One region of the Streptomyces sp. NPDC018964 genome, then DNA from elsewhere that is predicted to be linked to it. Evidence: riboswitches for the same ligand, from Rfam matches in the RefSeq annotation. Region 1 holds a riboswitch; each other region holds the start of a gene.

Region 1 (7,126 bases):
GCCGGGAGAACGGCATAGCGGTCCGCGAGCTGTGCGGCGCGCAGATCGCGGAGTACGAGCCGGAGGTCGACGGGCTGGCCGCCATCCACGTCGGCACCACCGGCGTCTGCGACTTCACCGCGGTCACCCGCGAGCTCGCCCGAGGCGCGCGGGAGGCGGGTGCGGAGATCCGTTACGGAGCCCGGGTGATACGCGTCGACCGCCGCCCCGACCGGGGAGTCGCCGTCCTGACGGACGGCGACGACGTCGTACGCGGCCGGGTGCTGGTGAACTGCGCGGGCCTGCACTGCGACGAGATCGCCCGCCGCACCGGCGACGAGCCCGGCGCCCGCATCGTGCCGTTCCGCGGCGAGTACTACGAGCTGGCCCGGCCGGAGCTGGTGCGCGGCCTGGTCTACCCGGTGCCCGACCCGGCGTTCCCCTTCCTCGGCGTCCACCTCACCCGGGGCGTCGACGGCGGCGTCCACGTCGGTCCCAACGCGGTACCGGCGCTGGCCCGCGAGGGCTACGACTGGCGCACGGTGCGTCCGCGCGAGCTGGGGGCGACCCTGTCCTGGCCGGGCTCCTGGCACCTGGCCCGCCGTCACTGGCGGTACGGCACCGGCGAGCTGCACCGCTCGCTGTCCAAGGAGGCCTTCACCCGCGCCGTGCGCCGCCTCCTGCCCGCCGTGCGGGAGGACGACCTGGTGCCGGCGGCGGCCGGGGTGCGGGCCCAGGCGGTGCTGCGGGACGGCACCCTGGCCGACGACTTCCTGATCCAGGAGACCGCCCGCGCGGTCCACGTGCTGAACGCCCCCTCACCGGCGGCGACGGCGTCCCTGCCGATCGGCCGCGAGGTCGCGCGGCGGGCCCTGACGGCACTGGAGGAGGCGGGACGCTGAGGGCACGGCGGCCGTTTCCCGGACCCCCGTAAAATCGACAGCACTGTGTCTGACTCCGTGAACGTTTCCGAAGCCCCGCACCCGGCGCACGCCCCCGGTGCACCGATCCGCCCTGCCCGGGCCAAGGGGGAGCCCCGGTTCCCGGACGGGCCGAAGGCCGATCCCGCCGGATCGCACTTCGAGCGGCGGATCCGGAGCTTCCAGCCGCGGCGCAGCCGGGTGACCGCCGGGCAGGCGGACGCCCTGCGGCGGCTGTGGCCCGCCTGGGGCTTCGACATCGACGGCGGCCGGCGGCTCGACCTCGCGGAGTTCTTCGGCAACGACCGCCCCGTCGTCCTGGAGATCGGCTTCGGCATGGGCGAGGCGACCGCGCGGATGGCCGCCGCCGACCCGGCCACCAACATCCTCGCCGTGGACGTCCACACCCCCGGCCAGGGCAATCTGCTCAACCTCGCCGACCGGTCGGGGCTGACCAACGTACGCGTCGGCAACGGTGACGCGATCATCCTGCTGCGCGAGATGCTCGCCCCCGGCTCCCTCGGCGGGCTGCGCGTCTACTTCCCCGACCCCTGGCCGAAGAAGCGGCACCACAAGCGGCGGCTGATCCAGCCGGAGTTCCTCGACCTCGCCGCGAGCCGCCTCGCGCCGGGCGCGGTGCTGCACTGCGCCACCGACTGGGAGCCGTACGCGGAGCAGATGCTCGAGGTGCTCACCGCGCACCCCGGCTTCGAGAACACGCGGCCGGACGGCGGTTTCGCGCCGCGTCCGGCCTTCCGGCCGCTCACCCGTTTCGAGGCACAGGGACTGGAGAAGGGTCATGTCGTGAACGACGTGCTCTTCCGCCGCGTACCACAGGACGAGCAGGCGGCGGACCGAGCCTGACACAGCCCCGCCTCGTGAGGGTCGAACCCGTGGCCATCAGTCCCCCGTACCCGACACCTCCCGGCGCCGCCCCCGGCAAAGCGACGCGGCACGCGCACTGGTGGCAGCGGCCCTGGGTGCGGTACGGCGCGCTGATCACGCTGCTCGCGCTGTCCGGGCTGGTCATCCTGGCGCTGGTGCGCGAGCAGACCGGGACGCGGGGGTTCCTGGTCGGGATCGGCCTCGCCGTGCTGCCCGTGCCGCTGCTCGTCGCCGCCTTCCGGTGGCTGGACCGGGTCGAGCCGGGACCCTGGCGGAACCTGCTGTTCTCCTTCGCCTGGGGTGCCTGCGCGGCGGCGCTGATGGCGATCGTCGCGAACAGCTTCGCCACCCGGTGGATAGCGACGGCGACCGCGGACCCGACCGGCGCCGACACCCTGGGCTCGACCGTCATAGCGCCCGTGGTGGAGGAGTCCGCGAAGGCCGCGGCCGTCCTGCTGGTGTTCCTGTTCCGCAGACGCGACTTCACCGGGATCCTCGACGGCGTGGTGATAGCCGGGGTCACCGCCACCGGCTTCGCGTTCACCGAGAACATCCTCTACCTCGGCACCGCCTTCGGAACCGACCGGCTCACCGGCGACAGCGGCATCGCCTCGGTCACCGCGGCGACCTTCTTCGTCCGCATCGTGATGTCGCCGTTCGCGCACCCCCTGTTCACCGTGCTCACCGGGATCGGCTTCGGCTTCGCCGCGCTGTCCGCGGACCGGCAGCGGGTCCGGCGCGTGCTGCTGCCGCTCGGCGGGCTGCTCCTCGCGATGGGCGTGCACGCCCTGTGGAACGGTTCCTCGACGCTCGGCCAGTACGGATTCCTCGCGGTGTACGCGGCGTTCATGGTGCCGGTGTTCGGGCTGCTGACCTGGCTGGTGGTGTGGACGCGGCAGCGGGAGCTGCGGACCGTGCGGGAGGAGCTGCCCGCGTACGTGGCCGCCGGGTGGCTCGACGCGGCGGAGCCGTTCGCGCTGGGCTCGATGCGGGCGCGGCGCGTCGCCCTGCGGTACGCGCGCCGCTGCGGCGGGAGGGCGGCGGCGCGGTCGGTCGCCGCGTACGAGGCGTACGCGACGTCGCTGGCGTTCCTGCGGCACCGGGGGCGGCTCGGGCGGGCGGGGCCGGACTTCGTCACCCGGGAACGCGAGCTGTTGCTGGAGCTGTGGCACCGGCGGGCGGTGGCCCGGCCGGCCCTGGAGCACGCGGCCCGCGCGACCGCGCCCCGGGTTCCGGTCGTCGCGGCACCGTGGGCGGGGTACGGCGGGTACGGCTGGTACGGCGGTTACGGGCATCCACCGCAGGGGCGGCCGCCGTACGGGTACCCGTACGGCACGTACGACCCGAACGCCCACCGGCCCTGACGCCGGGGGGATGCGTCGTCGGGGCTGCCGGGGTTCAGGAGGTGAGGGTCCGCTCGCTCAGACGGTGAGGCCCTTGCTCTGCAGCCAGGCCAGCGGGTCGATGCCCGAGGCGGAGCCGTCGGGGTGGACCTCCATGTGGAGGTGGGCGCCGGTGACGTTGCCGGTGGCGCCGACGCGGCCGATCACGTCGCCGGTGTTGACCTTCTGGCCGACGCTGACGTTGATGGAGGACTGGTGGGCGTACCAGATCTCAGTGCCGTCGTCGAGCGTGAGCACGGTCTTGTAGCCGTAGGAGCCGTCGTAGCCGGCGGAGGTGATCGTGCCGGTGTGGACGGCCTTGAGCAGCGTGCCCGTGGGGGCGGCGAAGTCGAGGCCGGTGTGGTGGCCGGAGGACCAGTAGGCGCCGGCCTGACCGAAGGTCGAGGAGATGGTGTACGAGGAGGTCGGCAGCGCGTACTGCTTGGCCAGCTTGGCGAGGCGCTCGGCCTCGGCCTTCTTCTCGGCCTCTTCCTCCGCCTTCTTCTTGGCGGCCTCGGCCTTGGCCTCGGCTTCCTTCTCCGCCTTGGCGGCGGCCTCGGCGGCCGCCTTCTCGGCGGCGGCGACGGCCTCCGCCTCGGCCTTGCTCTCGGCCTGGGCCTGCTGCTGCTCGACCTGCGCCATGATCCGGGTGCGCAGCGCCTCACCGGCGTCGGCGGCACCCTGCTCGGTGTCGGCGGCGGTCATGCCGAGGGTGCTGAGGGGGGTGGCCGATCCCTCGGGGGTTTCCTCGTCGGAGATGAGGGAACCCACGCTGGGGAGGTCGGGCATGGAGATCGAGACCGGCGGCTTGCCGGTCTGGGCGCTGGCCATGCCGCCGGCGCCGACGGCCGCGATGACCCCGACGCCCAGGACGGTGGAGCTGCGGGCGAGTCCCCCGCCGCGCTGCTTGGAGACGCGGTGCCGACCGCGTACGGGGCGAACGGACTCCGCGGTGGGGTTCCACTCCTCGAAGGGGCCCTCGTCGGCGCGGCCGGCGCCGTAGGCGAAGGTGTCGCTCGGCTTGAACGGGGCCTCGGGGGCAGGCGGGTTGGACGCCACGTGGGCGCGCTCCTTTCCTTCCGTCTTCGCCTACCGGGTTAGCTGACGGGTTCGGAGCGGGAAGGTCTCCTACGCGCGTATACGAGCCGTGTCTCCACGGCGGTATTCACGCGATTCACCCCATGGTGGTGGTTCCCCGGTTCCCTCGCGGGATTCGGCGCGTGCGCACGGAGCCGACTTCTGTGACGGCTGGGACGACCGCGCTGCGTTATCGAACGTTAATAGACGCAAGGGCCTGATTCCAAGCCGTTCCTCTTGATCGTTAACGATTTCCGGGTGGACTTAAGTGTCATCGGAGCCCAAAAACGGGCGAGTTGACCGCGCTTCAGACCGTCTCGCGCGGCGGACGGTTTCTGACCGTACGTCAGTTGTTATGCGCTGCGGGACGAGACGCTCACGCTGAGTGAGAGCGGGGAGCGGGGGAAGGACGGAAAACACCGAGGGCCGGAATCCTTGGATTCCGGCCCTCGGCCTTCAGTAGCGGGGACAGGATTTGAACCTGCGACCTCTGGGTTATGAGCCCAGCGAGCTACCGAGCTGCTCCACCCCGCGTCGGTGAAACCAGTGTACGCCATCCGCGGGACCCGGCGCACACCGGTTACCGACGGCCCGGTCTCAGCGGCCGAGCAGATGCCCGTTCGGCGCCTTGGCGCGGTCCTCGTGCTCCGGCAGGACGACGACGGTGGCGCCCCCGGCCGCCAGCACGCCGCTGCCGTCGGCGCCCGCCACGAACGTGTCCGGCTCGCGCCAGGCCGTGACCACCCGCCGCACCCCCGCGTCCAGGACCAGCCGGGCACAGGGCGCGGGCCGGGACGCGCGGCGGGCGCAGGGCTCCAGGCTGGAGTAGACGGTGGCGCCGGCGAGCCGGGGGTCCGCGGGGTCGACCTTGGCGAGCGCGGCCTCCTCCGCGTGCACCACCGGGTCGGTGCCCTCCCGCGAGTGGCCGCGTGCCAGCTCCGTACCGTCGGCGGCCACCACGACCGCGCCCACGCTGAACGCCGTCCGCGAGGGCGGGCACGCGGCGGCCAGCTCGCAGGCGAGGGCCAGCCAGTGGTGGTCGGCGGCGGAGGGCAGCGGGCCGGTGCCGGGGGCGGTGGGCTCGTAGCGCGTCAGGACGACGTCGCCGACCGGGCGGGTCTCGACCAGCCGCAGCCGGCCGCCCTGGTAGGAGCCGGGGCCGAAGAGGCGGGGTGCCTTCGGATCGCCGACGAACAGCGGGGCGAGGACCAGCTGGAGTTCGTCGGCCAGCCCTTCGATGAGGAGCTGGGTGTGGACCGTGCCGCCGCCCTCGACCATGAGCCGCCGCACCCCGTGCTCGGCGTGCAGGTGCTCGAGGAGCCGCCGCCAGTCGAGCTCGGCGCCGAGCGGGACGACGTCGGCGGCGAGACCGAGGGCACGGGCGCGCTCGGCGCCCCGGTCGGTCGTGTAGAGGACCTTCTCGCCGCCGGTGTGCCAGAACCGGGCCGCCGGGTCCAGGTCGCCCGAGCCGCTGACGGTGACCTTGAGCGGGTACTCGGCCCGGCCGGCGGCGAGGCGGGCGGCGCGCCGCTCGGGCGAGTTGACCAGCAGCCGGGGGTTGTCGGCGCGGATCGTGCCGGCGCCGACCAGGATGGCGTCCACGGACGCCCGTACCTCGTCGACCCGGTCGAAGTCGGCCGGGGACGACAGCAGCAGCCGTTCGGGGCCGGTGTCGTCCAGGTGGCCGTCGAGGGAGACGGCGGCGGACAGCAGGACGTACGGGTGCGGCATCGGCGTACTCCCGGGTGGAGCGGGTGCGGGAGGTCCAGTCTGCCGGTCAGGACCCGATCGGCCCCACACGAATGGCGTACCGGGTGAGTTCCGGGCGGTCCCTCGGGCCGGGTCCGGCCGGCGGATCGGCGCGGCGCCGGCCGGGGCCGCGCCGGGTACGGCGGCGTTCAGCGGGACGGTCCGCCGGAGCGGGGGCACCTCGTACCGCCTCCTCGCCGTGGGCTTCCGTGCGGGGAGCCGACGGCCCGCGGACCGGGGGCGCGGCGCGGGCCGTCCTGTCCAGCGTGTGCGTCGGGCGGGCGTGTGCGCCATCGGTGACAATCCCCATTTTCCCCCGGGACCACGGCCGGCGGGGCGGCCCGCGTACGCGGTGGCCCCCGGGCCGGATGGGGCCCGCGACGGATGGCCGCGGGTGGTGGCGGCGGGTGACGCTGGAGTCTGCCGTACCGGACGGGTGACGACGTCGCCGCAAGGGCAAACTCCCTTGTACCGGGCCGAGTTCGCGACAGGACGACGGTTCACCCTCGTACGCCCCGGCGTCGCGGAGCGATGGCCGCCGGTGGTGTCACCGGACGGCCGCCCCCTGGGAAGGAGGAGCCGTGTCCCAGTCCGACGACGAGCGTCTGGTCGACCTCGCGGCCCGTCTCGAGCACGAGGACCCCCGTTTCGTCCGCTCGCTCTCCGAAGGCCGTCCGGCCCGACCCCGCGAGTACCGGCGCACGGGCGCCTGGTGCGCGCTGGCCGTCGGGGTGACCATGCTCGCCGCGGGCATCGTCGTGCCCGACGGCCTCCTCATCGCGGCGGGCCTGGTCCTCACCGGGGTCGCCGTACAGCTCATCGACCCGAACCGGGTCGGCCACCCCGGGAAATGACGCGGCGCCCGAGCCGGCCGAAGCCGGTCCGAGCGCCGCGCGGCGGGTCGGAGGGGTCCCTCCGTCGCCCGCACCGTAGGCCCTGTGGGACTCGAACCCACAACCAATGGATTAAAAGTCCACTGCTCTGCCAATTGAGCTAAGGGCCCCTGGCGATGTTGTCTCCCCGAGCATAGCCGGACATGGCCGGGACTCCGATCGGGTATCGCCGAGGCGGGTCCGGACGTGTCCCGCGCGGAACGCGGGAGGGCCCGCACGACGGGTGTCGTGCGGGCCCTCC
Region 2 (7,126 bases), on a different contig from region 1:
TTCGCGCAGATGGTGGTCGTGCCGCTGCTGCGGCGGCACCACATCCTCACCCAGGTCTCCGGCGACCATCTGGAGGTGATCAAACTGATCCCGCCGCTGGTCATCGACGAGCGGGACGTGCACCGGTTCGTGGACGCCTTCACCGCGGTGATGGACGACGCGCACGACGGCGGCCTGATGTGGGAGTTCGGCAGGACGCTGGTGAAACAGGCCGTCGCCGACCGCTGAGACCCGCGCCGCGCCAGGATTTGCCCCTCAGGCAAGAAAATTGCCCACGGGGCAAATCCGGTGCTCAATGGAGGCATGAGCTCCTTCGAGGCCGGGCCGCCGGCCGAACCGGCCGACGCGCTCTGTGCGGTCGCGCCGCAGCTGCGTGCCCTGCGGCGACGGGCCTCCCTCACCCTGGAGGCCGCCGCCCGTGACGCGGGTCTGTCGCCCGCGCACCTCTCCCGGCTGGAGACCGGACAGCGCCAGCCCTCGCTGCCGATGCTGCTCTCCCTCGCCCGCACCTACGGTACGACGGTCTCCGAGCTGCTCGGCGAGTCGGGCACCGACCGGGACGCCGTGGTGCGCGCCGCCGACATGGAGTCCACGGCGGCGGGCGGCTGGACGTACTGGCAGGCCGGCGCCGCCGGGCGCGGCATGCAGGCCCTGCGGGTCCGTGTGCCGCACGGCTCCCAGGGCGACATCGTGCGCGTCCACCCCGGCGAGGAATGGCTGTACGTCCTCAAGGGGCGGCTGCGGCTGCGCCTCGGGGACACCCTGCACCGGCTCGCCCCGGGCGACAGCGCGCACTTCGACTCGCTGACCCCGCACCGCATCGCCGCCGCCGACCCCGACGGGGTCGAGCTGCTGTTCGTCCATACCCTGCTGCAGAGTCCCACGGCCGCGCTGTGCCTGGGCCCGATCCACGGAGAAGCGACATGACCGGCAAAGACATGGAAGAGAAGTTCCCCCGGGCCCTGTGGGTGCGGCTGTTCATCTACATCGTGGTGGGACACCTCTTCGCAGCCTTCATCTACTTCCTCTTCGAGATCGCTCCGAAGAAGTAGGCGCCCGCCCGGGCCCGCCTCAGTCGAGCAGGCGCTCGCGCAGCCGCTCCCGGGCCTCGGGCGTGAGCCCGAGCGCCTGCTCCAGGTACGGCTCCACACCGCCCCAGGTCTCCTCGATGGTCTCGAAGGCCGCCGACAGGTACTCCTCGCGCGCGTCGAACAGCGGGCTGAGCAGCTCCATGACCTCGGGGGAGTAGGCCGAGGCGGAGCTGCCGCTGCGCTGCACCTTGTAGCGGCGGTGCTTGGCGTTGGACTTGAGGTAGTCCTCGAGGATCGCGTCGCGCTCGACACCCAGCGCGAGCAGCGTCACCGCCACCGACAGCCCCGCGCGGTCCTTGCCCGCCGCGCAGTGCATCAGCACGGGGACGCTGTCCTCGGCGAGCGAGCGCAGCACCCGGGAGTGCTCGGCGGTGCGCTCCTTGATGATCAGCCGGTAGGAGCTGATCATCCGGTCCGCGCCCTTGCCGTCCGCGAGGATCGAGCGCAGCTGTTCCAGATCGCCGTCGCGGACCATCTTCCAGAACTCGGCGCCGTCGGCCGGGTCGCTGAGCGGCAGGTTCACGTTGCGCACGCCCGGCAGGGCGACGTCCGGCCCCTCCAGCCTCTGGTCGGCCGCGTTGCGGAAGTCGAAGACCGTGTGCAGCCCGAGCGAGGAGAGGAAGGCGGCGTCCTCGGCGGTCGCGTGGGCGAGATGGCCGCTGCGGAAGAGCACTCCGTACCGCACCCGTCGGCCGTCGACGGTCGGTAGTCCGCCCACGTCGCGGAAGTTGCGTACTCCGGTCAGCTCGGGTTCGGTCGACGGGATCTGCTGCGTCACGAAGGACTCCTCCCACTCGGCGCCGCCGACGGCGCTCGCCGACGGGCACCACTTGACGATACGACATGCCTGCCTGGGGCAATGAGTTCTCCACAGGCATTGCCCGGACGCCCCCGTGCCCCCGATGATGTTGGTGTCTGATCGCACTTGTTCGAGTCTGTTGGAGGTTCGGTGGCGCAGGTCTCCCGAGACGGTCGTACGTGGCTCCTGTCGGGGCCGGCCAGCGGCTACGCGCTCCATGTCACGGACCGCGACGAACTGGTGCACCTGCACTGGGGCCCGAGGATCGCGCTCGCCGACGCGGAGGCCCTCGCCGCGCGCCCGCTGCCGGACGACTGGCCGTTCGAGTCCCGCCTGGACGGACGCGAGGAGTACCCGGTCGAGGGCGGCCCCCGCTTCGCGAGGCCCGCCCTGTCCGTACGCACCGCCGACGGACGGCGCGGCACCGAATGGGCCTTCGACGGCCACGAGACGGACGACGGCGAGACCGGCGACGGCGAACTCCGCCTCCGCTTCCGCGACGGCGGGCTGACCGTGACCCTGCACTACCGGATGCGTGACGACGTGGTCGAACGCTGGGTGACCCTGCACAACCGGGGACCCGCGGTCGAACTCCTGCGCGCCGACTCCGCGACCTGGACCCTGCCCGAGCGCGAGCACTGGCGGCTCTCCCAGCTCCACGGCCGCTGGGCCGCCGAGTCCCGGCTGACCCGCGCCCCGCTCACCTACGGCGAGAAGGTCATCGGCAGCCGCCGCGGCCACACCGGGCACCAGCACCTGCCCTGGGTCGCGCTCGACACCGACGCGACCGAGGAACGCGGCGAGGTCTACGGCTGCGCCCTCGGCTGGTCCGGGTCCTGGCGCGTCTCGGTCGCCCAACTTCCCGACGCGCGCGTGCAGATCACCGGAGGCGCGGGACACGACGACTCCGGCCTGCTGATGCTGGACACGGGGGAGACGTACGTCACGCCGGTCTTCGCCGGTCTGTGGAGCGACGGCGGCTTCGGCGGCGCCAGCCGCGCCTGGCACGCCTACCAGCGGACGTACGTCGTCCCGGACGCGGACCGGGACCGGCCCGTGCTGTTCAACTCCTGGGAGGCCACCGGGTTCGACATCTCGGAGGAGCGGCAGCGGGGGCTCGCGGAGCGGGCCGCCGCGATGGGCGTCGAACTGTTCGTGGTCGACGACGGCTGGTTCGGGGCGCGGACGAGCGACCGGGCCGGGCTCGGCGACTGGACGCCCAACCCCGACCGCTTCCCCGGCGGCCTGAAACCCCTCGCCGACCATGTGCACGGGCTCGGGATGCAGTTCGGCATCTGGGTCGAGCCGGAGATGGTCAACCCCGACAGCGACCTGTACCGCGCGCACCCCGACTGGGTGCAGTTCCAGCCGGGCCGCCGGCGCACGGAGTACCGCAACCAGCTCGTGCTCAACCTCGCGCGCGACGACGTGCGGGAGTACCTCTGGGAGCGGCTCGACGCACTGCTCTCCAGCGCTCCCGTCGACTACGTGAAGTGGGACTTCAACCGCTCCTCCACCGACGCCGGATGGCCGGACGACCCGTACCCGCAGCGGCTGTGGACCGACCATGTGCGCGGCCTGTACGCGCTGCTGGACCGGCTGCGGGCGGCCCATCCGGGCGTGGCCTTCGAGTCCTGCTCGGGCGGCGGCGGCCGGATCGACCTGGGGGTCCTCTCCCGTACCGACCAGGTGTGGACCTCGGACAACACCGACCCGCTCGACCGGCTCGCGATCCAGCACGGCTTCAGCCAGATCCACCCGGCCCGGGTGATGGCCGCCTGGGTCACCGACAGTCCGAACGCGATGCTCAACGGGCGGGTCAGCTCGCTGCGCTTCCGGTTCGTCAGCGCCATGGCCGGGGTGCTCGGCGTCGGCGGCGACCTCGCGCGGTGGACCGGGGAGGAGCTCGCCGAGGCGCGGGAGTGGGTCGCGCTCTACAAGGAGATCCGGCCCGTCGTCCAGCGCGGTGACCTGTACCGGCTGCGCCCTCCGGAGGGCGGGCTGAGCGCGGTGCAGTACGTCCTCGGCGACGAGACCGTCGTCCTCGCCTGCCTCCAGGCGCAGCACCACGGAGAGCCCGTCCCGGCCCTCCGGCTGCGCGGCCTCGACCCGGAGGCGTCGTACGAATGCCGCGAAACCGGCGAAACGTACCGAGGTGCCCTCCTGCTGCATCACGGGCTGCGCACCGGTCTGCGAGGAGATCTGGACGCCTCGGTGGTGCGGCTGCGGCGCCTGTGATCCGACGATTAGGGCGTTCTGTCCGATTAGGGTGGTTCGACATAACGTGCCCCGAAAGGAAGGGAGATGGGGAAGGGGTGCGTGAGCAGCGTCATATCCGTGACGATGCGTTGTCGCCATGCTCACGTAATTCCGTGGAACGACAAGGGAATTCACGGGGGAAAAGGAATCCCGGCTGACGCTCGGTGACGTCAATTCCCCTTTTGGATCACGGAAAAGCGCGTGCGCGGTGAACCTCGCGCTTGTCCCCTCGCGTCCGGGTCGCTTACGTTCGCCACCGATCCGGACGGACGCCCAATCCTGCCGCCGCCCGGAGCCCGTAACCACACCCACCCGTGCACGGCAGGAGCGGGGGACCCACAGGTACCACTGCCTGTTCCGGTTCCCGGAACGGCTCGGGGTGAAGCCGCGCGACAACGCGGCCGGGCATCTCCAGCCCGAACCCGACAGCTCACCTCGCAGGCGCCGGAGAGGAATTCGACATGCCCGCGAAGGGTAAGCACCGCCGTACCAAGACCCAGCGCCTCACCCGCTCCATCGCCGTCGCCGGAACCGGCGGCGCCGCACTCGCCCTGCCGCTTCTCGGCGCCACCGGCGCGCACGCCGCCACGCCGCAGACCGCCCCCGAAAAGGCCGTCCAGTCCCTTTCCGTCGCCGGCCAGAAGACCGTCGCCGAAAAGGGCGACGAGGCCCGCACGTACACCGTGAAGGCCGGCGACTACCTCGCCAAGATCGCCGAGACGGAGCACGTCGACGGTGGCTGGAAGCAGCTCTACACGGACAACCGTCAGGCCATCGGCGACGACCCGGCGCTCATCCACCCCGGTCTGAAGCTCTCGGTCGACGGTGGAGCCGCCGCGAGCACGCCGCAGGAGCCGTCCTCCGCCGAGGCCCCGCAGGCCCCGGAGCAGAAGGCCGAGCAGCCCGCCGAGCAGCCGGTGGAACAGCCCGCCGAGCAGCCCTCCTCGGAGACCTCCACCCAGACCACGGACGCCGACCAGGCCGCGAGCACCTCCGGTTACAGCTCCCCGGTGCCCGGCGCCGGGCTCGGCACCGCCTACAAGGTGGCCGGCAGCATGTGGTCCAGCGGCTACCACACCGGCGTCGACTTCGCCGTCCCGACCGGCACCTCCCTGAAGGCCGTCGGCGCGGGCACCGTCGTCTCCTCGGGCTGGGCCGGCGCGTACGGCAACCAGGTCGTCATCAAGCTCGACGACGGCCACTACGCCCAGTACGCCCACCTGTCCTCGCTCTCCGTCTCGGCCGGCCAGACCGTGACCGGCGGCCAGCAGGTCGGCCTCTCCGGCGCGACCGGCAACGTGACCGGCCCCCACCTGCACTTCGAGATCCGCACCACCCCGGACTACGGCTCGGACGTGGACCCGATCGCCTACCTCCGCTCCAAGGGCGTCTCCATCGGCTGACCCCCCGCGGCGACCTTCCTGACACGCGCGCCGAAGGCCGGACCCCGATCCCCGGGTCCGGCCTTCGGCGTATTCCTGAATTGGCCAACATTTTGAGAGTGGCTTATCTCACCGCCCGTCAACCCTTCCTTACGGTCGCGTAGGTCACATTCGAAGGTGAATCATGAGTGGTTGTGGCAGACGATTCGAAGAGTGACAGCAGAGCAGTGATCGGGTCGTACGTGGCGGTGGGGGACAGCTTCACCGAGGGCGTCGGCGACCCCGGCCCCGACGGGGCGTTCGTCGGCTGGGCCGACCGGTTCGCCGTGCTCCTCGCGGACCTGAGGCCCGAGGGCGACTTCGCGTACACCAACCTCGCCGTACGCGGAAAACTCCTGGACCAGATCGTGGCGGACCAGCTTCCGAGGGCGGTCGAACTCGCCCCCGACCTGGTCTCGTTCTGCGCGGGCGGCAACGACATCCTCCGCCCCGGCAGCGACCCGGACGAGGTGGCCGAGCGGTTCGAGCGGGCGATCGCCGCGCTCACGGCCGTATCCGGGACAGTGATGGTGACGACCGGGTTCGACACCCGCGGCGTCCCCCTGCTGAAGCATCTGCGCGGCAAGATCGCGACGTACAACATGCACGTACGGGCCGTCGCCGACCGCTACGGCTGTCCCGTGCTCGACCTGTGGTCCCTCAGGAGCGTCCAGGACCGCAGGGCCTGGGACGCCGACCGGCTGCACCTGTCGCCGGAGGGACACACCCGCGTCGCGCTCCGCGCCGGGCAGACCCTCGGCCTGGACGTCCCCGCCGACCCGGAACAGCCCTGGCCGCCCCTGCCGCCCCGCGGCACCCTCGAGATCCGGCGGGACGACGTCCACTGGGCCCGCGAGTACCTGGTGCCGTGGATCGGCCGCCGACTGCGCGGGGAGTCCTCCGGCGACCACGTGATCGCCAAGGGGACGCTGTCGCCGGACGACATCAAGGTACGGATCGCCGCGGTGGCGTGAGCGCCCGCGCGGTAGCGTAGTGATCATGGGGGACTGGGGTCTGCGGCAGGCGACCGCGACGGACGTCGAGGCGGTGGCGGAACTGCGCGCCGTGGTGCTGCGGGCCGATCTGGAACGGCTCGGGCGCTACGACGCACAGCGGGTGCGGCAGCGGCTGCGCGACGGGTTCGACCCGGCCCACACCTGGGTGATCGAGACGGGTGGCACCTTCGCCGGCTGTGTGGCGCTGCGCCCCGCCGGGGACTCCCACTGGCTGGAGCACTTCTATCTGGCCCCGCACCTCCAGGGCGCCGGCATCGGCTCGGGCGTGCTGCGCGAACTGCTGCGGCGGTCCGACCGCGACGCCGCCGTCGTACGGCTGAACGTACTGCGGGGCAGCCCGGCCCGCCGCCTCTACGCACGGCACGGGTTCACCGTGGAGACGGAGGACCCGGTGGACGTGTTCATGGTGCGGCGGCCGCCCCGCCCCTTCGATCCGCCCCGGTCGTACCCGGCACCGCACAGCCGGTCCGGCCGCCCATAATGGAATGTCTGACCGACTCCACCTGGAGGTACCGTGGCCGGTTCCCCATCCCACAGCTC
Region 3 (7,126 bases), on a different contig from region 1:
AGCAGGAACACCTCTCCGTGAGTCACCGGTGGGCTGCCCGGACCGGGTCTCAGCGCGGCCTTCGCGCCGTCCAGGTCCAGTTCGGCGACCTGCACCGCGCCGATGGCCAGGAAGCGCCGTATCTCCTCCTGCGTACGCGCTCTTCGGAACACCTGTCCTCCCCTCCTCACGACCGGCGCAGCCGTGCCGCGCCCTTCAGGGTCCGTGCCGCCAGCGCCGCCAGGCGCGGGCGGGCGCGGACGAAGCCGTGCGCGCGGCGCGCGGGCTCGCGGCTCAGCCGGTGCAGCGCGGCGCCCACGCCCGGACGGGTCACCGCACCCTCGTAGACGGCGAGTTCGCCGGTCTTCAGCGAGTCCTTGTACTCGGCCGGACCGCGCCCCAGGTCGAGCAGGCCGATGCCCTCGGCCGCCGCCGCCTCGGCCATCCGCAGATGCAGCACCAGACCCGGCGAGTACTTCGCGAACTCCGGGTCGTACGCCGGGAACCAACAGGCCAGGACGGACGCCGAGCGCAGCCCGAAGTGCGCGGCGACGGGGCGCTCCCCGGCGTACAGGACCGACAGGGTGCCCGTGCACTGGGCGGCGCGGGTCTCGGCGAGCCGGCCCACGAGCCGGGCGATCCACTCCCGCGCGAACCGGTCGCGCCGCCCGGTCCTGCGGTACTGCGCCGACTTCCACTCCATCAGCGCGCGCAGCGCGGCCGGGTCGCGCTCGTCGAAGACGAACCGCACGGCTCCGGCCCGGCGGCCCAGCCTGCGCTCCTTGGCCAGCGTGGTCTTCAGGAACTTCGGCGACCGGCCGCGCAGCACCGACTCGTACGTCTCGTAGCCCTTCTCCACGTCGATGACGTAGGTGGCGTGCTCCTCGGCCGCGTACGGCACGAACAGTTCCTGTCCGGCCTCCAGGTTGTCGAAGGCGAAGCTCGACACCGAGCAGGCGCGCAGCAGTTCGTCCGGTTCCGGGGCGACGCCGGGGGCCAGGACCGCTCCCTGGCAGTCCGACACGCCGAGCCCGATCGCCCGGCCCTGCCCCAGCACGCCCCGCTCGTACGGCAGGAAGCCCGCCGGCTGAGCTCCCTCGTACAGGACGGCGACCCGGGCCCGCGGACGCACCCGGGCCACGGCGACGCTGAACTCCGGTTCCATGAACGGGTTGCGCGGTGCGTCCGTCGCGGCGCGCAGTTCCCGCCAGCGCTCCCGTTCCCCCTCGCCGAGCTCCTCCGGCCCCAGCACGCGCATGCGTCCACTGCTCACCTGACCCCCCGATCAAGTCCCCCCTGGACCCTTGGAAGGTACCGCCCCGGACCGGGCGGACGGTAGATAGCGGACCATGTTCTTGCCAAACGGGGAAAGAGACCTGAACCGGTCCTTACCCGGCGTCGAGAGAAGGGAACCGTACCGAAAGCGAGCGCAAACGAGCGCGGTGAATCGGACCGTCGGGTTGTCCGTATTCTCTGATCATGGCCGCACCCACCGCGTATTCACTCATCGCCACCGACCTGGACGGGACGCTGCTGCGCGGCGACGACACCTTCTCCGACCGGTCCCTCGCCGCGCTCGCGCGGGCGGAGCGGGCCGGCGCGCGGCACCTGGTGGTGACGGGGCGGCCGGCACCCAGGGTGCGGCCGCTCCTGGACGACCTCGGCTGCACGGGGCTCGCGGTGTGCGGACAGGGCGCGCAGGTGTACGACGCCGGCGCGCACCGGCTGCTGTGGTCCGTGACACTGGACCGGGAACTGGCGGAGACCGCGCTCGGCAAGATCGAGGCCGAGGTGGGGGAGGTGTACGCCGCGGTCGACCAGGACGGGGTCGACGGGCTGACGCTGATCGAGCCCGGCTATCTGATGCCGCACCCGACCCTGCCCGCGGTACGGGTCGAGCGGCGGGCCGAGCTGTGGGACCGGCCGATCAGCAAGGTGCTGCTGCGCCACCCGGACCTGTCCGACGACGCGCTGGCGGCGGCGGCCCGGTCGGTGGTCGGGTCACTGGCCACGGTCACCATGTCGGGGCCGGGCACCGTGGAGCTCCAGCCGTGCGGGGTGACCAAGGCCACGGGGCTGGCGCTGGCCGCCGAGCACCTGGGGCTGAGCCCGGCGCGGACGATCGCCTTCGGCGACATGCCGAACGACATCCCGATGTTCGCCTGGGCGGCCCACGGCGTCGCCATGGCCGACGCGCATCCCGAACTGAAGGCGGTGGCGGACGAGGTCACCACGTCGAACGAGGACGACGGCGTGGCCGTCGTCCTCGAGCGACTGTTCGGCGGGGCGGTGACGCTCGCCCCTCAGCGGGTGGCTCAGTACGCGCCGAAGACGTTGTCGATGGAGCCGTAGCGGTCGGCGGCGTAGTTGCAGGACGCCGTGATGTTCGCGACCGGGTCGTACGGGTCGAAGGCGGTGCCGGGCACGTGGTAGGCCGCGAAGGTCGGGTCGATGATCTGCAGCAGGCCCTTCGACGGGGTGCCCTTGGCGGCGTTGGAGTCCCAGTTGTTGATGGCGTACGGGTTGCCGGAGGACTCGCGCATGATGTTGCGGTGGATGGCGTCGTAGCTGCCCGGGATGCCGTTCTGCGCCATGACGTCCAGCGACTCGCGGATCCAGCCGTCCAGGTTGTCCGGGTACGCCGTCGCGGGGGCGGCAGCGGCCGTCGTCGTCGGCTCGGTGGTGGCCGCGGAGGCGCCGGTGGCGCCGATCAGCGGCAGGGCGACCACGGCGACGCCGGTGCCGGCGACGGCGAGGGAGCGGGCGAGGCGGCGGCGGTGCTGACCGAAAGCAGGCATGTCTGGGTTCCTCTCCTACGCCTGCGAGGTGAGCTGTCGGGTTCGGGCGGGAGAGTGCCCGGCCGTGCCCCTTCGGGCATGGCTTCACCCCTAGCCGTCCCGGCGCGGTGTCCGGTGCGGCGGCTTACCTGGGTCCCCCACTCCTGCCGTCGTGAGTTCGTCGTCGGATGTGATGCGGGCGGCGGCAGGATTAGGCGTCCACCCGGCAGGCCCGGAACGTATGCGAGAGCACATGTCGGGAACAAGTGCGAACCTCACACAAGGTGCCGTTTGATCTTGTAATGGGCGTTTTGAGGTGCTTGATCCTTTGCGGGTACCAAGGGTCAACTCGGCGTCGTGGAAGGGGAGAAGGCGGGTGGCGGCCGGTGGTGGGGGTGCCGGTCCGTGCGTGACCCACTTCACTGGGGATCGCCCGTGGGCGCATTTCTCGCCAAGGGGAATTCGCTTGGCATTTGCGGCAAATCGGACGCCGGGGCGGGCAGGATGGTTCACGTGAGGGGTCGCGGCCCGGGAGGCGGGCCGGGGGCCGGGTCGAGGAGCGGAGCGTCGCGTCCGGGAAAGTCGAGGAATGTCCGTTGTTATCGAATGATCAAAAGCGTTCCGCTCTCGCTCCCGCACCGCCCTGCCCGTAACGCCGGGCGCTGGCGGTGATCGAAACATGACCGGATACGCTGACTTGAGTGAAGGCAGCGACCTATCGACATTCCGTGTAATCGCCAGTGGACACCAGCAGACAGGAGACCCCTCGTGACCGTCGTCGGGCCGTTCGGGCTGAGCGTGCGGGACCAGGCTCTGGAAGCCGATGTCCAGGCCGGAATGGCGGCTGTCGAGGAAGGGCTGCTCGAGGCCACCAAGAGTGAGGTCCCCTTCATCACGGGAGCCGCCCAGCACCTGGTGCGGGCCGGCGGCAAGAGGTTCCGCCCGCTGCTGGTGATGCTCGCCGCCCAGTTCGGCGACCCCTACGCGCCCGGCGTCGTGCCCTCGGCCGTGGTGGTGGAGCTCACCCACCTGGCCACGCTCTACCACGACGACGTGATGGACGAGGCCGAGGTACGGCGCGGCGTCGACAGCGCGAACGCCCGCTGGGGCAACTCCGTCGCGGTCCTCACCGGCGACTTCCTCTTCGCGCGGGCCTCGCACATCCTGGCCGACCTCGGCCCGGAGGCCGTGCGGGTGCAGGCCGAGGCGTTCGAGCGGCTGGTCACCGGGCAGATCCTGGAGACCGCGGGACCGCAGGACGGCCGCGACCCGGTCGACCACTACCTCGACGTGCTCGGCGGCAAGACCGGCTCGCTGGTCGCCGTCGCCTGCCGGTTCGGCGCGATGATGTCCGGGGCCGAGGAGACGGTCGTGGACGTGCTCACCCAGTACGGCGAGCGGCTCGGCGTCGCCTTCCAGCTCGCCGACGACGTCCTGGACATCGCCTCCGACTCCCACGAGTCCGGCAAGACCCCCGGCACCGACCTGCGCGAGGGCATCGCCACCCTGCCCGTGCTGCGGCTGCGCGAACGGGCGGCCCGGCTGGGCCTCGCCGACGACGTCGCCCTGTGCGAACTGCTCGACTCCGACCTCACCGACGACGCCCGGCACGCCGAGGCGCTGCGGCTGCTGCGCGCCCACCCCGCGCTGGAGCAGGCCCGCCGGGACACCGTGCGCTACGCCGAGGAGGCGCGCGCGGCACTGGCCCCGCTGCGGGAGTGCGAGGCGAAGACGGCACTCGTGCAGCTGTGCGACGCGGTGGTGCACCGCGCGGGCTGAGCCGGCCCGGACTCCTCCGCGACCCCTACGGGGCGGATGAGGAAACCACCCCGCGTGTCATACCGCAGCAGTACGTGGAGTTGCGTCCGGGGTCTGACGAAACCGCCTGCCGGATTTGGTCAGATGGACCACGACGGACAACACCACTTCTCACCGGTTCGGGTGAGAATGGCGGCTCAGGGTGAGACTGGTGCGAGAACACGAGACGAAAAGCCGCCGCCGACCACGGAGGTAGGGCACACATGGCACCGTACGAATCCGACGACACGACGACCGCGGGGGAGGCCGACGAGCCGCGCACGCGACGGCGCAGGGCCGCGCGGTACGTCGTCCCGGTCACGGTGATGGGAGTGGCGGCCGCGACCATCGGGCTCGTCCCCGCGATCGCCAGCTCCGGCGACCCCGACCTGCCGGAGATCACCGCCGCGCAGCTCATAGAGAAGATCGCGAAGTCGGACGTCGAGCAGCTGTCCGGCACCGTGAAGATCACCACGGACCTCGGTCTGCCGGACCTCGGCGGCCTGGAGAGCGGCCTCATGTCCGGCGCCACGGGGCAGGGCGAGGACGGCGGCTCCTCGGCCGACCCGTCCGCCAAGCTCACCGAACTGGCGTCCGGCACGCACACCCTGCGGATCGCGGTCGACGGCCCGGACCGGCAGAAGGTGTCGCTCCTGGAGGACGCCGCCGAGTACAGCCTGATCCACGACGGCGAGGACGTCTGGGGCTACGACAGCGCCTCCAACGAGGTCTACCACGGCACCGTCGACGCCTCCGGCGAGGAGCGGGAGCGGCGGACCCCGGCCACCCCGAAGGACTTCGCCGAGGAGGCGCTGAAGTCGGTCGACGACACCACGTCCGTGACCGTCGACGGCACCGCCCAGGTGGCCGGCCGGGACGCGTACAAGCTGGTCGTCAAGCCCAGGCAGTCCGGCTCGACGGTCGGCGCGATCAGCATCGCCGTCGACCACGAGACCGGCACGCCGCTGAAGTTCACGCTCACCCCGTCGAGCGGCGGCGCGGCCGTCGTGGACGTCGGCTTCACCGAGGTGAGCTTCGACAAGCCGGCCGCGTCGACGTTCGACTTCACCCCGCCCAAGGGCGCCGAGGTGACCGAGGAGGGCGAACCGGAGCACGGCCGGGAGCACGGCCGGAAGCACTCCGGGAAGCCGGAGAGCGCCCCGAAGTCCGAGGAGGACCTGGCCGGGGGCCTCGACGGAGTGAAGACGCTCGGCGAGGGCTGGAACTCCGTCACCGTCTTCGGCGCCGGCGACCAGGGCGTCCTGCCCACCGGCGAGACCGGCGGTGACCTCGACGGCTTCCTCGGCTCGCTCGGCGACCAGGTCAAGGGCGAGTTCGGCACCGGCACGGTGTTCAGCACCCGCCTGGTGAACGCCCTGATCACCGAGGACGGCAAGGTCTACGTGGGCACCGTCACCAAGGACGCGCTCGTGAAGGCGGCCGAGACGGGGAAGTAAGGCCCCGGGACCTTACGACGTGACGACATGACGACGTGACGGGGAACGGGGGAGCCGATGGGCGACACGTCCGCCGAGGAGCCGGACGGCGCGCACCCGGGTGACGGTGTGGTCATCGCCACCCGCGCGCTCACCAAGCGCTACCGCGGCGGACAGCTCGCCGTCGACGGTCTGCACCTGACCGTCCCGGCGGGCAGCGTCTTCGGCTTCCTCGGCCCCAACGGCTCCGGCAAGACCACCACCATCCGCATGCTGATGGGCCTGATCGAGCCGACCTCCGGCACGGCGCACGTCCTGGGGCGCCCCATGCCGCGCTCCGCGCGCGCCGTGCTGCCCCACGTCGGCGCCCTCATCGAGGGCCCGGCCCTGTACGGGTTCCTCTCCGGCCGCGACAACCTCCTGCGCTACGACGCCGCCGACCCGACCGCGGACCCGCGCACCCGGCGCGCCCGCGTCGCCGCCGCACTGGACCGGGTGGGCCTCACGGCCGCCGCCGGCAAGAAGGCGAAGGCGTACTCCCTCGGCATGAAGCAGCGCCTCGGCCTCGCGGCCGCCCTGCTCCAGCCGCGCCGGCTGCTCGTCCTGGACGAGCCGACCAACGGCCTCGATCCACAGGGCATGCGGGAGATCCGCACGCTGGTGCGCGAGCTGGCCTCGGACGGCACCACCGTCTTCCTCTCCTCCCACCTGCTCGACGAGATCGAGCAGGTGTGCACGCACGCCGCCGTGATGGCCCGGGGCCGGCTGATCACCCAGGGCCCGGTCGCCGACCTGGCCGCGGGCGCCCGGGGCCGGCTGGTGGTGACCACACCGGACCCGGCGGACGCGGCCCGGGTGCTCAAGGAGCAGGGGGTCGCCGATGTCGTCGTGGACGGGGAGCGGGTGACCGGCGAGGCGCCCGAGCGCGACCTCGCCGAGGTGAACGCCGCACTTGTCACCGCCGGTGTCCGGGTCCGCGGCTTCGGGGCCGAACGGGCCTCGCTGGAGGACGCGTTCGTGGCGCTGACCGGGGAGGGCTTCGATGTCGCAGGCTGAAACGGCGCGCGGGACGAGCCCGCTGTGGACCCTCGGACTGCTGCGCAGCGAGCTGCTCACCACCTTCCGGCGCTGGCGCAC
Region 4 (7,126 bases), on a different contig from region 1:
CTCGGTCTCGCCGGAGCGGTGGGACATCATGCACTTGAAGCCGTTGCGCTGGGCCAGCTCGACGGCGTCCAGGGTCTCGGTCAGCGAGCCGATCTGGTTGACCTTGACCAGCAGGGCGTTGGCGGCGCCCTCCTCGATGCCGCGGGCGAGGCGCTCGGGGTTGGTGACGAACAGGTCGTCGCCGACGAGCTGGACCTTGTCACCGAGCTTGGCGGTGATGGTCTTCCAGCCCTCCCAGTCGTCCTCGAACAGCGGGTCCTCGATGGAGACGAGCGGGTACGCGTCGACGAGCTCCGCGTAGTACTCGGTCATCTCGGCCGCCGAGCGCTCCTTGCCCTCGAAGGTGTAGACGCCGTCCTTGTAGAACTCGGAGGCGGCCACGTCGAGCGCGAGGGCGATCTGCTCGCCGGGGGTGTAGCCGGCCTCCTTGATCGCCTCGAGGATGAGGTCGAGGGCCTCGCGGTTGGAGCCGAGGTTCGGGGCGAAGCCGCCCTCGTCGCCGAGGCCGGTGGCCAGGCCCTTGCCCTTCAGGACCTTCTTCAGGGTGTGGTAGACCTCGGCGCCCCAGCGCAGGGCCTCGGAGAAGGACTCCGCGCCGATCGGGGCGATCATGAACTCCTGGATGTCCACGTTGGAGTCGGCGTGCGAGCCGCCGTTCAGGATGTTCATCATCGGCACCGGCAGCAGGTGCGCGTTGGGGCCGCCCAGGTAGCGGAAGAGCGGCAGGTCGCTGGCCTCGGAGGCGGCGTGGGCGACGGCGAGCGAGACGCCGAGGATGGCGTTGGCGCCCAGCGAGCCCTTGTTGTCGGTGGCGTCCAGGTCGAACATCGCCTGGTCGATCAGGCGCTGCTCGGTGGCGTCGTAGCCGACGAGCTCCGGGCCGATCTGCTCGATGACGGCCAGGACGGCCTTCTCGACGCCCTTGCCCAGGTAACGGCCTGCATCGCCGTCACGGAGTTCGATGGCCTCGAAGGCGCCGGTGGAGGCGCCGGACGGGACGGCGGCACGACCCGTGCTGCCGTCGTCGAGGCCGACCTCGACCTCGACCGTGGGGTTGCCTCGGGAGTCCAGGATTTCCCGGGCTACGACGACGTCGATGGACGGCACGAGCATCTCCTTCTTGGATGTGACGCGGGTGGGCAGGACCCCGGAGGGTCTTGCGAGTCCGAGCCTAACCGGCTCCGGGCGATCGGCCATCCGGCCGCCCGTCCCATGGACAGAACCGAGAGTAAATTGTTTCCGAACGGAACAAAGCCGTTTCCGGAAACCCGGTCACAAAAACCCCGCCCCGGCGCGTACGGGGGAAGACGCACCGGGGCGGGGAGCAGTGGGGCAGCCGCTCACTTCAGGTGCAGCTGCTGGCCCGGGTAGATGAGGTCGGCGTCGTCGACGATGTCGTCGTTCAGCTCGAACAGCTCGGCCCAGCCGCCCTCGACGTCGTGCTCGGCGGCGATGGAGCTGAGGGTGTCGCCCTTGACGACCTTGTACTCGCCGTCGCCCTTCTCGACCTTCTGGCCGGTCGGGGTGGTGACGGTCTTCTCCTCGGCCTTCGGCTCGGCCTTCTTCTCGGCCCGCTGCTCGGTCTTCTGCTCGGCGGCCGGGCGCTCGGCGGAGCGGGAGGCCTTCCGCTCGGCCTCACGGGTCCCGGTGGAACCGGTGTCCTGGCCCTGCGAGGAGTCGTTCGAGGAGGAGCCGGCGTAGGAGGCGTTGGACAGGCCCGTGCCGCAGACCGGCCAGGCGCCCTTGCCCTGGCCCGCGAGGACCTTCTCGGCGATCTCGATCTGCTGGGCCTTGCTGGCCCGGTCGGCGGTGGAGGCGTACTGCGTGCCGCCGTACGCGGCCCAGGTGGAGGCGGAGAACTGCAGACCGCCGTAGTAACCGTTGCCGGTGTTGATGGACCAGTTGCCGCCGGACTCGCACTGGGCGACGGCGTCCCACTCGGAGGCGGTGGCGGCGGAGGCGCTGCCGGCCGCCATCAGCGGGGCGGCGACGGCGGCGGAGGTGACACCGGCGACGGCGATCGCGCGGGTGGCCTTGGACGGACGGCGGTGCTTGCCCTTGCCGGAAAACAGCATGGTGGATCCCCTCACCGACGCCTACGAGGTGAGCTGTCGGGTTCGGGCCGGTTGAGTTGCCCGGCCACGCCCCTCGCGGGACGCGGCTCCACCCCAAGCCCGATCCGGTGTCAACCACCGGAAGGGGCGCTTACCTTGGTTCCCCCGCTCCTGCCTGCGGCGCATGACGCGACGACTGTTCCCGTGCTGCCACTGGCAGGATTCGGCGTGGCGGCAGCCGGGGCCCGCGGTGGCGAGCGGTCACGACCGTAGACACGCGGTCCGCGGAATTTCAAAGACGATCAGGGCTTCTGAGACCTATCTCTCACAGCCTTTAAACCGGACATTCACCGCGAAACATGACGTCAACTGCCGCCGGACCGACGCCCCTTCGCGCATCACTTCTCGTCCGGTTCGACCCCGACCTCGAGCTCCTGGCCCGGCATGATGAGGTCCGGGTCGGCGCCGACGACCTGCTTGTTCTCGGCGTAGAGCGACCGCCATCCACCGCCCAGCTCAAGGGAGTCGGCGATGGACGAGAGACTGTCGCCGGTGCGCACGGTGTACGAACCGTCGGCGGCATCGCGGGAGGCGTCGGTGCCGCGCGAGGCATGCCGGCCGGACGATTCCGACGTACGGCCCTCCGCCTCACCCTCCTCGGCGGTGACGCCGCGGTGGCGGCCGGCGCCGGTGCCTTCGGTGTCGGTGACTTCGGAAGAGCCGGTGGTCTGCCCGGACTTGTCCGACTCGTCACTCTTGGGAGTGACCGAGGCGGAGGGGGAGGTGCCGGATCCACCGTCGGAGCCGGTGTCCGAATCCGCGCCCGAGCCGCTCGACTTGCCGGACTTGGCCGATTCGCCGGCGGCACCCTCGCCGTCCTCCGCCCCCTCGGCGCCGGTCGACGGGCCGGACGTGGCCGACGGGGAGGACGAAGCGGACGAATCACCGGAGTCCGATGATCCGGACGAGGCGGAGGAACCGGAAGAGCCGGACGCGTCCGAGGCCGGGTTCTCCGCCACACCCGTGTCGATGTCGGCCGACGCCGAGTCCTGGTCGAGACCCGCCGTCAGTCCGCAGGTGCGCCACGCGCCGACCCCCTGGTCGGCGAGGATTCTCTCGGCCACGGCTATCTGCTGGCCGCGGCTGGCCTGGTCGGGGCTGGTCGCGTAGTCCAGGCCGCCGTAGCTCTCCCAGTCGTCCTGGGTCAACTGCAGGCCGCCGTAGTAGCCGTTGCCGGTGTTCTGGCTCCACGAGCCGCCGCTCTCGCATTCGGCGACCCGGTCCCAGGTCGCACCGTCGGCCGCGCTGGCGCTGCCGGCCCCGAGGAGCGGGATCGCGATGGCGGAGCCGGTCACTCCGGCCGCGACGAGGAGAGCCGGAGCCTGACGGGGACGACGGTGCCGACCGTTTCCGGAGAGCATGCGGAAACCTTTCGCGAGACAGCAATGACCGGCGCGGCGAGTGGAACTCGATGTGCCGCACTTGATGGGTGAACGTATCCGCAGACGATCACTTGTCACAAGTTCATGCCGCGCAGATCACGTGAAGATCACAGAGTTGAGGGCGTGTCATGTTTGCGCTGGCCCGCCCGGGGGCACGGCGGACGGCGGCCCGGTCCGTCACTTCCGCGGAGGGGTGAACTCCACCGGGAGCGTGCGCAGTCCGCGCATGATGAGCCCGCCCCGCCAGCGGAGTTCGGCCGGTTCCACCGCGAGCCGCAGGTCCGGCAGACGCGTCAGCAGGGTGGCGAGCGCGGTCCGGCCCTCCAGACGGGCCAGCGGAGCGCCCAGGCAGTAGTGGATGCCGTGGCCGTACCCCAGGTGCTGGTTGTCGCGCCGGCCGAGGTCGAGCACGTCCGGGTCGGCGAACCGCTCCGGGTCCCGGTCCGCGGCGGCGAGCACGACGAGGACGGGGTCGCCGGCCGCGATGCGCTGTCCGCCGATGGCGACCGGCTCGGTGGCGAACCGCCAGGTGGCGAGTTCCACGGGGCCGTCGTACCGCAGGAGTTCCTCGACGCCGGTCTCCAGCAGCCCGTGCTCCCCGGCGGCGAGGGCCCGCTGCAGGCGGTCGCGCTGTCCGGGGTGGGTGAGCAGGGCGTAGGTGCCGTTGCCGATGAGGTTGACGGTGGTCTCGAAACCGGCGAACAGCAGGATGAACGCCATGGCGGCGGCCTCGTTCTCGGTGAGGTGCTCACCGTGGTCGGAGGCGCGGATGAGGCCGGAGATGAGGTCCTCGCCGGGGGCGGGTTCGGCGGGGAGCGCCTCGCGCTTGCGGTGGATCAGCTCGGCGAGGTAGCCGCGCATCTTCTTCACGGACCGGGCGACCCCGCCGCGCGGCCCTCCGCCGTGGCGGATCATCATGCCCGCCCAGTCCCGGAAGTCGTCCTGGTCCTCGCGCGGGACGCCGAGCAGGTCACAGATGGTGTAGATGGGGAGGGGGAAGGCGAACTCGTGGATGAGGTCGGCGGAGCCGCGGTCCGCGAACCGGTCGATGAGCCCGTCGGTGAGCTCCTGCACGCGGGGCGCGAACTCGGCGACCCGGCGCGGGGTGAACGCCTTGCTGACCAGCCGGCGCAGCCGGGTGTGGTCCGGCGGGTCGATGTTCAGCAGATGCGTCATCAGCTCCGCCTGGCGCTCCCCGGGAATACCGGTCCTGCCCCTGGCGTGCGCGGGCTCGTCGTGGTGCGCGGGGTTCTTGGACAGCCGGTTGTCGGCGAGGATCTGCTTGGCGTCGGCGTACCGGGTGACCAGCCAGGCCTCCACCCCGCTGGGCAGCCGGGTGCGGTGCACGGGGGCGTGCTCGCGCAGCCAGGCGTAGGCGGGGTACGGGTCGCTCGCGAACTCCCAGGTGAACAGTTCGGGGGCGGCAGGGGCGGCAGGGGCGGTGGCGGAGGGGGTGCGGCGGGGCTCGGCTTGCTCGGTCACCCCCCGACCGTATCCGTCCTTCCTTCACGGCCGCGTCCGCGTCTCCGCCTCCCGGATCGCGTCCCGGTAGGCCCGTGCCGCCGCGCGCAGGGCCGCCTCCGGGTCCACGCCTTCCGCCTCGGCGCGCACCGCCAGCGCCAGCAGTTCGTAGCCGGGGCCCTCGACGCGGGGCAGCGGGACGTCCAGGCCGGCCGTGCGCACCCGGGAGGCCAGCTTGGCGGCGAGGGCCAGGCCGGGCTGGCCGAGCGGGACTCCCTCGGTGACGGAGGTGCGCTGCTTCTCCACCGCCTTGGTGCGCAGCCAGTGGGCCTTGACCTCCTCGGGGGTGGTCGCGGTCTCGTCCCCGAAGACGTGCGGGTGGCGGTGGATGAGCTTGGTGACGATCGTCCCGGCCACGTCGTCGATGGAGAACGGGGCGTCGGGGTCCTCCTCGGCGATCCGGGCGTGGAAGACGACCTGGAGCAGGACGTCGCCCAGTTCCTCGCGCAGGTCCTCCCGGTCACCGTCCTCGATGGCCTCGACGAGTTCGTACGCCTCCTCGATGGCGTACTTCGCCAGGCCCTTGTGGGTCCGCCGGGACGACCACGGGCACTCGGCGCGGATCTGGTCCATGACCTGGACGAGGTCGAGCAGGCGGGCGCCGGGCAGGTCGTAGGAGGCGGGCAGCAGTTCCAGTTCGGGCATGGCGACGCGACCGGAGCCGGCCAGCCGTGCCAGTCCGTCGGTGAGGGCGGGCTCCCCTTCGCCGGTCGCCACGACGACCACCGTGCGCCCGCCCGCGCAGGCGGCGACCAGTTCCTCGGCGGTGGGAGCCGACTCGTCGACCCGTATCCCCGCCTCACGCAGGTACGGCAGCTGCGGGTGCGCGCCGTCCGCGCACAGCACGCGGTCGGCGGCGTGCAGCGTCTGCCAGGCCGGCCAGGACAGCAGGCCGGGGGCGACGCGGTGGCTGGTGGTGAGCAGGACGACGCGGCCGGGGTCGGGGGCCCGGCCGGCGGCGGTTTCGGGACTCGTGGCGTTCACCCCCCGAACGTAACGCACGGCGCCGGACGCCCCAGGAGTTGTCCACAGGGGGCGGCGCCTCACGGTGGTGCCGTCACGTCGTCCGGGGCGCTCCCGCCGCCACCTCCCGTACCCACGGCGGCCTCGCGTCGGCGCGGCTACCCTTCTCGACGTGCCCGGTGCCGTGGCGCGGGCCGAGGCCGACGACGGGTTTCCTCGACGTCTCCGGCGGGGCCTTGCGGAAGGCGGGCCGGCGGGCGCCCGGCGGTTCCCCGCGACCACCGCCCGGCTGTCCGTCCCTGTCCCTGTCCCCCACCGGATCCGGAGTCGAATCAGCTGATGGACATGTCCTCCCGGGAGATCCGCATCCCCCTCGGCGAGGCCGTCGCCGTGCTGCGGGACCTGAACGAGTTCGTCGTCTCCCTCGACCGGCTCGGATCCCGCCAGGCGTCCGGAACCACCGACGAGTACGCCGTCGGCCGGTTCGTCGCCGACTGGGACGTCGCTCGGCGACTGGCACGCGCCCGGCACGTCATCAGCGCCGCGCTGGACGCACAACTGAGCGAGGAGGACAACGCCGAGATCGACGCCTTGTGCGACCGGGGCCGCTTCTACGGTTCGGAGGCGCGGCCGGTCCCTCCCCCGAGCAGTCCGGCTGAGACCGCCGCGGGGTGATCGCGCCGACGGCGTCCGCGTGGGCGCGGTCCTCGCGGGGTGAGGGACCGCGCGCGAAAGGCCGCGCACCGTGCACGCGGTCACCAGGGCGGCCACGACCGCGGGGATCGGCCCGATCGGCCCCCTGCGGCTCAGCGCGGGAGCCGCAGCAGAAGGGCGGTCAGCTCCTCGGGGAACTCGTCCATGTGCCGCTCCGCGGTGAACCGCACGGTGCAGGCCGCCGACACCAGTTCCGTGTCCGAGTACCCGCCGTCCTCGAGCATGCCGGCGGCCATGCCGAGCGGCACGACGAAGTCGGCCTCGGCTTGTGACGACATCTCCTCGGCAAGGCCGGACTCGTCCTCGGCGAGCACCAGGTCCACGATCCGGCGGAGCACCTCCGCCACGGCCGGCAGGTCCGCCTCCCGCACGATGCCGGCCATGTCGTCGTACTCCGCGAACCCGAACCGGTTCACCCGCTGATACCCCACG

The links. A riboswitch is a leader RNA that binds a small molecule or an ion and turns the genes downstream of it on or off. The one in region 1 is predicted to bind cyclic di-AMP.
Region 2: it holds a riboswitch for cyclic di-AMP, as region 1 does, so the genes downstream of both, ACH5AO_RS06290 (peptidoglycan DD-metalloendopeptidase family protein) here and ACH5AO_RS22515 (M23 family metallopeptidase) in region 1, are expected to answer to the same signal.
Region 3: it holds a riboswitch for cyclic di-AMP, as region 1 does, so the genes downstream of both, ACH5AO_RS24760 (transglycosylase SLT domain-containing protein) here and ACH5AO_RS22515 (M23 family metallopeptidase) in region 1, are expected to answer to the same signal.
Region 4: it holds a riboswitch for cyclic di-AMP, as region 1 does, so the genes downstream of both, ACH5AO_RS31825 (transglycosylase family protein) here and ACH5AO_RS22515 (M23 family metallopeptidase) in region 1, are expected to answer to the same signal.

Annotation. Positions count from the first base shown of each region.
Region 1 covers NZ_JBIRYZ010000013.1:12,528-19,653, forward strand. The annotation lists gene lhgO (L-2-hydroxyglutarate oxidase) at 1-881, shown strand, start outside; gene trmB (tRNA (guanosine(46)-N7)-methyltransferase TrmB) at 927-1,763, shown strand; gene ACH5AO_RS22510 (PrsW family intramembrane metalloprotease) at 1,793-3,148, shown strand; gene ACH5AO_RS22515 (M23 family metallopeptidase) at 3,206-4,225, opposite strand; cyclic di-AMP (ydaO/yuaA leader) riboswitch at 4,238-4,395, opposite strand; tRNA gene ACH5AO_RS22520 (tRNA-Met) at 4,704-4,777, opposite strand; gene ACH5AO_RS22525 (dihydrofolate reductase family protein) at 4,841-5,974, opposite strand; gene ACH5AO_RS22530 (DUF3040 domain-containing protein) at 6,574-6,846, shown strand; tRNA gene ACH5AO_RS22535 (tRNA-Lys) at 6,923-6,995, opposite strand.
Region 2 covers NZ_JBIRYZ010000003.1:185,572-192,697, reverse strand. The annotation lists gene ACH5AO_RS06315 (aspartate aminotransferase family protein) at 1-228, shown strand, start outside; gene ACH5AO_RS06310 (helix-turn-helix domain-containing protein) at 304-927, shown strand; gene ACH5AO_RS06305 (DUF6126 family protein) at 924-1,052, shown strand; gene ACH5AO_RS06300 (tyrosine-protein phosphatase) at 1,072-1,869, opposite strand; gene ACH5AO_RS06295 (alpha-galactosidase) at 2,041-4,128, shown strand; cyclic di-AMP (ydaO/yuaA leader) riboswitch at 4,449-4,606, shown strand; gene ACH5AO_RS06290 (peptidoglycan DD-metalloendopeptidase family protein) at 4,611-5,552, shown strand; gene ACH5AO_RS06285 (SGNH/GDSL hydrolase family protein) at 5,759-6,544, shown strand; gene ACH5AO_RS06280 (GNAT family N-acetyltransferase) at 6,570-7,067, shown strand; gene ACH5AO_RS06275 (MBL fold metallo-hydrolase) at 7,101-7,126, shown strand, end outside.
Region 3 covers NZ_JBIRYZ010000015.1:149,325-156,450, forward strand. The annotation lists gene ACH5AO_RS24745 (glycosyltransferase) at 1-152, opposite strand, end outside; gene ACH5AO_RS24750 (GNAT family N-acetyltransferase) at 167-1,237, opposite strand; gene ACH5AO_RS24755 (HAD family hydrolase) at 1,459-2,331, shown strand; gene ACH5AO_RS24760 (transglycosylase SLT domain-containing protein) at 2,295-2,777, opposite strand; cyclic di-AMP (ydaO/yuaA leader) riboswitch at 2,783-2,950, opposite strand; gene ACH5AO_RS24765 (polyprenyl synthetase family protein) at 3,525-4,535, shown strand; gene ACH5AO_RS24770 (outer membrane lipoprotein carrier protein LolA) at 4,778-6,010, shown strand; gene ACH5AO_RS24775 (ATP-binding cassette domain-containing protein) at 6,068-7,045, shown strand; gene ACH5AO_RS24780 (ABC transporter permease) at 7,032-7,126, shown strand, end outside.
Region 4 covers NZ_JBIRYZ010000027.1:59,933-67,058, reverse strand. The annotation lists gene eno (phosphopyruvate hydratase) at 1-1,107, opposite strand, end outside; gene ACH5AO_RS31825 (transglycosylase family protein) at 1,341-2,075, opposite strand; cyclic di-AMP (ydaO/yuaA leader) riboswitch at 2,079-2,247, opposite strand; gene ACH5AO_RS31820 (transglycosylase family protein) at 2,453-3,475, opposite strand; gene ACH5AO_RS31815 (cytochrome P450) at 3,674-4,978, opposite strand; gene ACH5AO_RS31810 (nucleoside triphosphate pyrophosphohydrolase) at 5,003-6,001, opposite strand; gene ACH5AO_RS31805 (hypothetical protein) at 6,320-6,655, shown strand; gene ACH5AO_RS31800 (hypothetical protein) at 6,787-7,125, opposite strand.